3 linked regions of the Roseibium sp. Sym1 genome follow. The protein of the gene in region 1 interacts with the protein of each later gene in a pairwise test. Links are inferred from orthologs where the notes say so. Each region holds a gene or a part of one and is shown in the gene's direction. Other genes may lie near its edges.

The links.
Region 2: the proteins of rho (region 1) and hfq interact in binary tests that used the Escherichia coli proteins (3 or more experiments, as listed by UniProt). The link is inferred for Roseibium sp. Sym1 from one-to-one orthologs.
Region 3: the proteins of rho (region 1) and nusG interact in binary tests that used the Escherichia coli proteins (3 or more experiments, as listed by UniProt). The link is inferred for Roseibium sp. Sym1 from one-to-one orthologs.

What each region holds. Positions count from the first base shown.
Region 1 is NZ_CP114786.1:1,667,555-1,670,612, forward strand. What follows is about bases 135-3,038. They hold rho (transcription termination factor Rho), read left to right. Parts: upstream 135-905; coding sequence 906-2,171; downstream 2,172-3,038. Other genes in these bases: hemE (uroporphyrinogen decarboxylase), read left to right, coding at 135-175; hemJ (protoporphyrinogen oxidase HemJ), read left to right, coding at 179-607; O6760_RS07590 (GNAT family N-acetyltransferase), read left to right, coding at 2,289-2,861. Outside these bases: more of hemE, read left to right, coding at 1-134. UniProt on the Escherichia coli protein: Facilitates transcription termination by a mechanism that involves Rho binding to the nascent RNA, activation of Rho's RNA-dependent ATPase activity, and release of the mRNA from the DNA template.
Region 2 is NZ_CP114786.1:5,012,480-5,015,490, forward strand. The notes cover bases 33-2,889. They hold hfq (RNA chaperone Hfq), read left to right. Parts: upstream 33-1,260; coding sequence 1,261-1,518; downstream 1,519-2,889. Other genes in these bases: trkA (Trk system potassium transporter TrkA), read left to right, coding at 33-108; O6760_RS23355 (D-amino-acid transaminase), read left to right, coding at 210-1,073; hflX (GTPase HflX), read left to right, coding at 1,639-2,889. In the rest of the region: more of trkA, read left to right, coding at 1-32; more of hflX, read left to right, coding at 2,890-2,922; mazG (nucleoside triphosphate pyrophosphohydrolase), read right to left, coding at 2,923-3,011. UniProt on the Escherichia coli protein: RNA chaperone that binds small regulatory RNA (sRNAs) and mRNAs to facilitate mRNA translational regulation in response to envelope stress, environmental stress and changes in metabolite concentrations.
Region 3 is NZ_CP114786.1:4,510,343-4,513,481, forward strand. What follows is about bases 124-3,108. They hold nusG (transcription termination/antitermination protein NusG), read left to right. Parts: upstream 124-1,343; coding sequence 1,344-1,874; downstream 1,875-3,108. Other genes in these bases: tuf (elongation factor Tu), read left to right, coding at 124-804; secE (preprotein translocase subunit SecE), read left to right, coding at 1,092-1,289; rplK (50S ribosomal protein L11), read left to right, coding at 2,052-2,480; rplA (50S ribosomal protein L1), read left to right, coding at 2,485-3,108. In the rest of the region: more of tuf, read left to right, coding at 1-123; more of rplA, read left to right, coding at 3,109-3,139. UniProt on the Escherichia coli protein: Part of the processive rRNA transcription and antitermination complex (rrnTAC). The complex forms an RNA-chaperone ring around the RNA exit tunnel of RNA polymerase (RNAP).

The sequences.
Region 1 (3,058 bases):
CAATCTTGATCCGATGCGGCTTGTGGCCGGGGGCCGGGCGCTGGAAGACGGTGTTGCGCATATCCTGAAAACTTTCGACAAGGGGCCGCTGGTCTTCAATCTCGGCCACGGGGTGACGCCGGATGCGGATCCGGACAACGTCGCGCGCATGGTCGACCTGGTCAGGAAGGGTTAGGCCATGGATCTCTTTCTCTGGGTCAAGGCCCTTCATGTGATTTCGGTGATCGCCTGGATGGCCGGCATGCTCTATCTGCCGCGGCTGTTTGTCTATCATGTCGATGCCGAACCGGGATCCGTTCAGTCGGAGACCTTCAAGGTGATGGAGCGGCGGCTTTTGAAGGCGATCATCAATCCGGCAATGATCGCGGCCTGGGTTTTCGGCCTGTGGATGGCGTGGGAGCTTGCAGCCTGGCATGACGGCTGGTTCCACGCGAAGTTCGCACTGGTACTGATCATGTCCGGTGTCCACGGTCATCTCAGCCGTTGCGTAAAGACCTTCGCCAGGGATGAAAACACGCGGACGGCGCGTTACTACCGGATTTTGAACGAGGTTCCGACCGTGCTCATGATCGGCATCGTCATCTTCGTGATCGTCAAGCCGTTCTGAAAACCGGCAACAGACTGACGAAGGGCAGCCGCCTTTGTGGCTGCCTTTTTCATGTCCGGCAGAGGCTTGTCGGAGCTCAAAAAAGCGGCAGATTTCCCGGCTTGCGCTTTAAACCAAAACAACGTATCTTCCGCGCATCTTCAAACGGTGCAGCGTTCGTTTTCAGTCGTTCCACAGGCGCCGTACAATCTGGACACGTCTAAAAGTCTCTCAGATATCTTCTGGCCGATCTTCTTCTACCGGCGCAGAACGACCTTCCAAACATCATCCATAACAAAACTAAGAAAACCCCAATTCGATGCGGGAAATGAAACTCAAAGACCTAAAAGAAAAAACACCGACGGAGCTGCTCCAATTCGCAGAGGAGCTTGAAGTCGAAAACGCCAGCACCATGCGCAAGCAGGAGCTGATGTTCGCCATCCTGAAGAACCTCGCGGCTCAGGAAGTGGATATTATCGGCGAAGGTGTCGTCGAGGTGCTGCAGGACGGCTTCGGCTTCCTCCGCTCCCCCGATGCCAACTATCTGCCCGGACCGGACGACATATATGTGTCTCCTTCGCAGATCCGCCGATTCTCCCTGCGGACAGGGGACACTGTCGAAGGGCAGATTCGCAGCCCCAAGGAAGGCGAGCGGTATTTCGCCCTTCTGAAGGTGAACACGATCAATTTCGAGGATCCCGAGAAGGCCCGGCACAAGGTCCATTTCGACAACCTGACGCCGCTTTATCCGGATGAACGTTTCCGGATGGAGATCGAGGATCCGACCATCAAGGACCTGTCTTCCAGGGTCATCGACCTGGTTGCGCCGCTCGGCAAGGGCCAGCGCGCCCTGATCACCGCGCCGCCGCGCACCGGTAAGACGGTCTTCCTTCAGAACATCGCCAAGTCGATTACGACGAATCACCCTGAATGCTACTTGATCGTTCTTCTGATCGACGAACGTCCGGAAGAAGTCACGGACATGCAGCGGACCGTGGATGGTGAAGTCGTTTCGTCGACCTTCGATGAGCCGGCCTCACGCCATGTCCAGGTCGCCGAGATGGTGATTGAAAAGGCCAAGCGCTTGACCGAGCACGGCCGTGATGTTGTCATCCTGCTCGATTCCATCACCCGCCTTGGCCGCGCCTACAACACGGTGGTGCCGTCCTCGGGCAAGGTCCTGACCGGTGGTGTCGATGCCAACGCGCTGCAGCGGCCGAAACGGTTCTTCGGTGCCGCGCGTAACATCGAAGAGGGTGGTTCGCTGACCATCATCGCGACCGCGCTGATCGATACCGGCAGCCGCATGGACGAAGTCATCTTCGAAGAGTTCAAGGGCACGGGTAACTCCGAAATCATCCTGGACCGCAAGATCTCCGACAAGCGCGTCTATCCGGCAATCGACATCCAGCGCTCCGGTACCCGCAAGGAAGAGCTGCTGGTTCCGCACGAGCGGCTCAAGAAAACCTTCGTTCTGCGCCGGATCCTCAATCCGATGGGCACGGTCGACGCGGTCGAGTTCCTGCTCGACAAGCTGAAGCAGACCAAGTCCAACGACGAGTTCTTCGACAGCATGAACACCTGATCTCCTTCGAATCGGATGGTTTGCAAAGGCGCGGCCCCTTAAGGGTTCGCGCCTTTACTTTTTGTTAAGGTTCGCTGTTTCACGTGAATCCGCCTTTCTTTGATTCGGATCCGTTTCATGTCCAAGACATTTCTGCTCCAGACAGAGCGTCTGATCCTGCGTCCGTGGAAGGACGGGGACCTCGATCCTTTTGCCGAAATGTGTGCCGACCCGGAGGTGATGCGCTATTTTCCGGATCCCTGGACGCGGGAGCGGTCCGAGCTTCTGATCACCAAATGCAGGATCAAGCTGGAGGCTGAAGGATATTGCCTGGCAGCGGTGCAGGAAAAGGACGGAGGTGACTTTCTCGGTTTTGTCGGTCTCAACAGTTCGAACCCCGACATGCCTCTGCCGTTTGATCCGAGCGTCGAAATCGGCTGGCGTCTCAAACGTAGTGCTTGGGGAAAAGGCTACGCCAGCGAGGCTGCCCGGGCATGGCTTCGATTCGGATTTGAAACGGTCGGCCTGGATGAAATCGTCTCCTTCACGATTCCCGACAATTTGCCGTCCCGGAAGGTCATGCAACGGATCGGCATGACACGGGACCTTGCGGGTGACTTCAGACACCCCGCGATCCCCGAAGACCATCCTTGTTCGTGGCATGTGCTTTACCGGCTGACAAGGTCGGACTGGGAGAAGCAAACCGGCTGACCTGCGTTATCAGGGCGTGCGGGATTCACGTGAAACACCGGGGACAACACGGTCCGAGACCGTCGTTCTGTTTCACGTGAATCCTCGATTTTGAATCGGTTCCGATACGGCAAAGACCCAAGTTCCGTAGAGCCTCTCTGCAAACAGGAGCGTCATCCTGAGGAAGCGCGCAGCGCTGTCCCGAAGGATCGGCTGTT
Region 2 (3,011 bases), 3.3 Mb from region 1 along the record:
GACGGTGATCTGCAGATCCAGGCTCAGGACAGGATCGTGATCTTTGCGGTTGCGAACCGGGTCCGCCAGGTTGAGCAGATGTTCCGCGTCAGCCTTGACTTCTTTTAAGGCACGGCGCCGGTTTTCAGGCCTTGCATTTACCTGACCATAAGGTCAAAATTTCAAGTCAAACCAATCGGTTCGCCCAGAACCCGCCATTTGGAGGCCCCATGAGCCGGATTGCCTATGTCAACGGTCAGTATGTACGTCACGCGGATGCCGCGGTGCATGTGGAAGACCGGGGCTATCAGTTTGCCGACGGTGTTTACGAGGTTTGCGAAGTCTGGCAAGGCAACATTGTCGATGCCCCGCGGCATCTGGACCGGCTTGGCCGGTCCTTGAGCGAATTGCGCATCGACTGGCCGATGACGCGCAGCGCCGTGGATTTCGTCCTGCATCAGGTTGTCCGTCGAAACCGCGTCCGCAACGGGCTTGTTTATATCCAGGTGACACGCGGTGTTTCCAAGCGCGATCACTTTTTCCCGCCGGAGGAGGTTGCTCCGTCGATCGTCGTCACGGCGCGGTCCACCAATCCAGCCGCGGCAGCTGCCCAGGCCGCCCAGGGCATTGCAGTCGTCAGTTACCCGGAGAACCGCTGGCCGCGGGTTGATATCAAGACCGTCGCACTGCTACCGAATGTGCTGGCCAAGCAGAACGCCAAGGAACATGGCGGCAAGGAAGCCTGGTATGTGGATGCCGACGGCTTCGTTACCGAGGGCGGATCGACCAATGCCTGGATCGTTACCAAGGACGGCGCCGTGGTGACACGGCCGGCCGATAGCGGTATCCTGCGCGGCATCACGCGCGCTGTGGTCCTGGACATTATCCAAAAGGAAGGGCTGACCTTTGAGGAAAGGCCGTTTAGCCTGGAAGAGGCCTTTGACGCGAAGGAAGCTTTTGTCACGGCGGCGACCAGCGTCGTTATGCCGGTGACACGTGTGGACGGCAAAATGATCGGAAACGGGCATCCCGGTTCCGTCGCTACCCGATTGCGCGAACTCTTCCATACTGCTACTGATTTGCAGGCGGTATGATTCGATTGGCCTTATTGGCTGCGAAAAACGAGACAATGACGGGCCGAGGCAGACGGTCCTGACTGGTGGGCAAGACAAAAGGCGGATGGTCCGCAAAGTCTAAGCTTTTGAAGTTCAATGGCTTTTGACGGCAGGCCGCTTAAACGCCGGATGCTCGGCCGCATCCGGGGCAAATAGGATAAAAAGACTGATGGCTGAGCGCGCACAAAATCTTCAAGACACTTTTCTTAATCACGTTCGCAAACAAAAAACTCCTCTGACGATTTTCCTCATCAATGGTGTGAAATTGCAGGGCGTGGTCACCTGGTTTGACAACTTCTGTGTCCTGCTACGCCGTGACGGGCACTCGCAGCTGGTGTACAAACACGCGATTTCCACGATAATGCCCAATGGTCCTGTTCAACTGTTCGACCAGGCAGAGGAAAACGCTGAAAAGGCAAGCTGATTGAAACCGAAGTCTCGCGCGGACGATTTCTCTAAATCAAACGGTTCCGAGGAGCCGGGTCAAAAATCGCTGAGATTGAAGAATACTGGGGTGGACCGTCTGCCCCAGCCTTTTCGTGCGATGATCATCGAACCGGTCCTGCTGACGCGGGATGCCGCCCAGTCGGACCTGCGCGGCAATCGCAGCCCGGAAGCCCGGCTGGAAGAAGCCATCGGACTGAGCGCCGCGATCAACCTGACCATCCTTCATTCGGGCGTCGTCAAGATCAACAATCCGAAGCCGGCAACGCTGTTCGGCGAGGGCAAGGTTGCGGAACTCGCTGGAATCGTGGCCAGCGAGGATCTCGATCTTGTGGTCATCGATCACCCGCTATCACCCGTGCAACAGCGCAATCTGGAACGGCGCCTGAAAACCAAGGTGATCGACCGGACCGGTCTCATCCTTGAAATCTTTGGTGATCGCGCGCGCACCAAGGAAGGCCGTCTGCAGGTCGATCTCGCGCATCTGACCTGGCAGAAGAGCCGACTGGTGCGGTCCTGGACCCACCTGGAACGCCAGCGCGGCGGCGCCGGTTTCATGGGCGGTCCGGGCGAAACGCAGATCGAGGCCGACCGCCGCCAGATCCAGGAACGCATCATCGCGCTGCAGAAGCAGCTCGAACAGGTGCGCCGGACCCGCGACCTGCACCGCAAGAAACGCAAGAAGATTCCTCAACCTGTCGTCGCCCTGGTCGGCTACACCAACGCCGGCAAGTCGACGCTGTTCAACCGGCTGACCGAATCCGATGTCTTCGCCAAGGACCTTTTGTTCGCGACGCTGGATCCCACCCTGCGCAAAGTGACGCTGCCTCATGGGCGCGAGGTGATCCTGTCCGACACGGTGGGCTTCATCTCTGATCTGCCGACCCATCTCGTTGCCGCCTTCCGGGCAACTTTGGAAGAGGTTCTGGAAGCGGACCTGATCCTGCATGTGCGCGACATTTCCCATCCGGACACGGATGCACAGGCCGAAGACGTCAAGAAGACACTCACCGATCTCGGCGTCGATGCCCTGACGGGAGCGCCTGTTGTCGAGGTCTGGAACAAGATCGACTGCCTCGATCCGGCCTACCGGGACAAGCTTCTCGAGGATGCCGGAGACGAGGGTCCGATTGCCCTTTCGGCATTGACGGGGGAGGGCATCGATCAGCTTTCGCAGCGGATCGATGCCTTCATGGCCCAGAATGACGACATTCTGACCGTGCGTATCCCGGTGGCGGAAGGCGCTTTGCTGGCCAGGCTCTACCAGATGGCGGAAGTGCTGGAACGAAACGATGCGGAGGATTTCGTGACCGCCGAGGTTCGGGTCACGGACAAGCAGCGCGGGCCGTTCCGGGAAACCTTCGCCGCCTTCATCGACGGCTGATCAGCGTTTCTTGGCCGCCTGCCAGGCCGCTTCCATCTCGTCCAGGGACATCTTTTCCAGTGTGGTGCCGTTTGCATCGGCATGGGCCT
Region 3 (3,139 bases), 2.8 Mb from region 1 along the record:
GCCCTGGTCGTCTTCATGAACAAGGTTGACCAGGTCGACGACGAAGAGCTTCTCGAGCTCGTCGAAATGGAAATCCGCGAGCTGCTGTCTTCCTACGAGTTCCCGGGCGACGACATTCCGATCGTCAAGGGTTCGGCGCTGGCAGCTGTCGAGAACCGCGATCCGGCCATCGGCCGTGACGCGATCCGCGAGCTGATGGCCCAGGTCGACGCCTACATCCCGACCCCGGAGCGTCCGAAGGACCAGCCGTTCCTGATGCCGATCGAAGACGTTTTCTCGATCTCCGGCCGTGGTACGGTTGTGACCGGTCGTGTCGAGCGCGGCATCATCAAGGTTGGTGAAGAAGTCGAGATCGTCGGCATCAAGGACACCACCAAGACGACGGTTACCGGCGTTGAAATGTTCCGCAAGCTGCTGGACAGCGGCGAAGCCGGCGACAACATCGGCGCCCTGATCCGCGGCGTCGGCCGTGAAGACGTTGAGCGCGGCCAGGTTCTGTGCAAGCCGGGTTCCGTGACCCCGCACACGAAGTTCAAGGCCGAGGCTTACATCCTCACCAAGGAAGAAGGTGGCCGTCACACGCCGTTCTTCACCAACTACCGCCCGCAGTTCTACTTCCGCACGACGGACGTGACCGGTGTGGTGTCCCTGCCGGAAGGCACGGAAATGGTGATGCCGGGTGACAACGTCTCCGTCGACGTTGAGCTGATCGTGCCGATCGCCATGGAAGAAGGCCTGCGCTTCGCTATCCGCGAAGGTGGCCGTACCGTCGGCGCCGGCGTCGTCGCATCCATCATCGAATAAGATGATTTCGGGCTGCCGGGCTTGTGTCCGGCAGCTCCGCCTCTTAAGTCTTGCGATATGCGGCTTATGGAGGTATCAGGAGCTCGTTCGTGCAAGCGGACATCTTGAAGGGGTATAGCTCAGCTGGTAGAGCGACGGTCTCCAAAACCGTAGGTCGCGGGTTCGAACCCTGCTGCCCCTGCCAATTTGCTCTTGATTAATCTGCCTCGAGGGCTTAAGAGTTTCCTCGAGTGAGGCGCGCGAAGAATTTTCGCGCGCCCGCTCGTATTTAAAAGACCGGAATCGGAATGGCAAAGACCAATCCCTTTAAATTCATCCAGGAAGTCCGCGCGGAAACGTCCAAGGTGACTTGGCCGACGCGCAAGGAAACCGCGGTGACCACCGTCATGGTGTTCGTCATGGTCCTGATCGCGTCGATCTTCTTTCTCGCGGCGGACCAGTTGATGGGCCTCGGGATCGGTTACCTGCTGGGTGTCGGCGGCTAGGCGTTGACTGCCGTCCGGGTTGAAGACAAAGAACAAGAAGCGGAACAGAAATCCATGGCCAAGCGCTGGTACATTGTGCACGCCTATTCCAATTTCGAGAAAAAGGTCGCCGAGTCCATCCGCGAAAAGGCCGAACAGAAAGGCTTGTCCGATCTGTTTGAGGAAATTCTTGTCCCGATGGAAAAGGTTGTCGAAGTGCGCCGCGGCCGCAAGGTCGATGCGGAGCGCAAGTTCTTTCCCGGCTACGTCCTGGTGAAGATGGAGATGACCAACGAGGCGTTCCACCTGATCAAGGACACGCCGAAAGTCACCGGGTTCCTGGGCGCGGATCAAAAGCCGATGCCGATCCCGGAAAAAGAGGCAATGCGCATCATCAACCAGGTGCAGGAAGGCGTCGACCGGCCGAAGCCGTCCGTGACCTTCGAGGTTGGTGAGCAGGTGCGCGTGTCCGACGGACCGTTCGCGTCCTTCTCCGGCCTTGTCGAGGAAGTCGATGACGAGCGTGCGCGCCTCAAGGTGGCGGTGTCCATCTTCGGCCGTGCAACTCCGGTTGAACTCGAATTCGCTCAGGTCGACAAGCTCTGACGGATTGCCGCCCGGAGACGGGCGGCGTTTAGTGCCCGGTCCGCGTTCCTGCGGAAATCGGCCGGGATGAAACGGGTGGAAGGTTCTGGAGCTCATCGCCGGGCTCCCTCGAGGGACCGGACCACCGCCTCCCAGGCAGCTGGATTGCCGTCCGGCTGCGAATGATTGGAGAGACACATGGCGAAGAAAATCGAAGGCTTCCTGAAGCTTCAGGTGCCGGCAGGTTCCGCGACCCCGTCGCCGCCCATCGGGCCGGCACTCGGTCAGCGTGGCCTGAACATCATGGAATTCTGCAAGGCGTTCAACGCGCAGACCCAGGATGTTGAAAAGGGCGCACCGTGCCCGACCGTGATTACCTACTACTCCGACAAGTCCTTCACTTTCGAAGTGAAGACGGCTCCGGTCAGCTTCTTCCTGAAGAAGGCCGCCAAGCTGCAGAAGGGGTCCCAGACTCCGGGCCGCGGCACCGTCGGTTCCGTGACCCGCGACCAGGTCAAGGAAATCGCCGAAGCCAAGATGAAGGACCTGAACGCCAACGACGTCGACGCAGCGATGCTGATGGTCGAAGGCTCCGCCCGCTCCATGGGCCTTGAGGTGAAGGGGTAAGATCATGGCGAAGGTTGGAAAACGTATCAAGGAAGCGCGTGACGGTATCGACCGCAACAAGCTTTATGCCCTCGACGAAGCCATCAGCCTCGTGAAGGGTCGTTCCAAGACCAAGTTCGACGAGACCGTCGAAGTTGCGATCAATCTCGGTGTTGACCCGCGTCACGCAGACCAGATGGTCCGTGGCGTGTGCGTGCTGCCGAACGGCACGGGCAAGAGCGTCAAGGTTGCCGTGTTCGCACGTGGCGACAAGGCCGACGAAGCCAAGGCCGCCGGCGCCGACATCGTCGGTGCCGAAGAGCTGGTCCAGGAAGTGCAGGGCGGCAAGATCGACTTCGATCGCTGCATTGCAACGCCTGACATGATGCCGCTGGTCGGCCGTCTCGGCAAGGTGCTCGGCCCGCGCGGCCTGATGCCGAACCCGAAGGTCGGCACCGTGACCCCGGACGTGACCGCAGCCGTCAACGACGCCAAGGGCGGTGCCGTCCAGTTCCGCGTCGAGAAGGCCGGTATCGTTCATGCCGGTGTCGGCAAGGTGTCCTTTTCCGAAGACGCCATCCTGCAGAACGTCAAGGCTCTGCTGGATGCTGTCCAGAAGGCCAAGCCGTCCGGCGCAAAAGGTTCCTACCTGAAGCGCATTGCCGTGTCCTCCACGATGG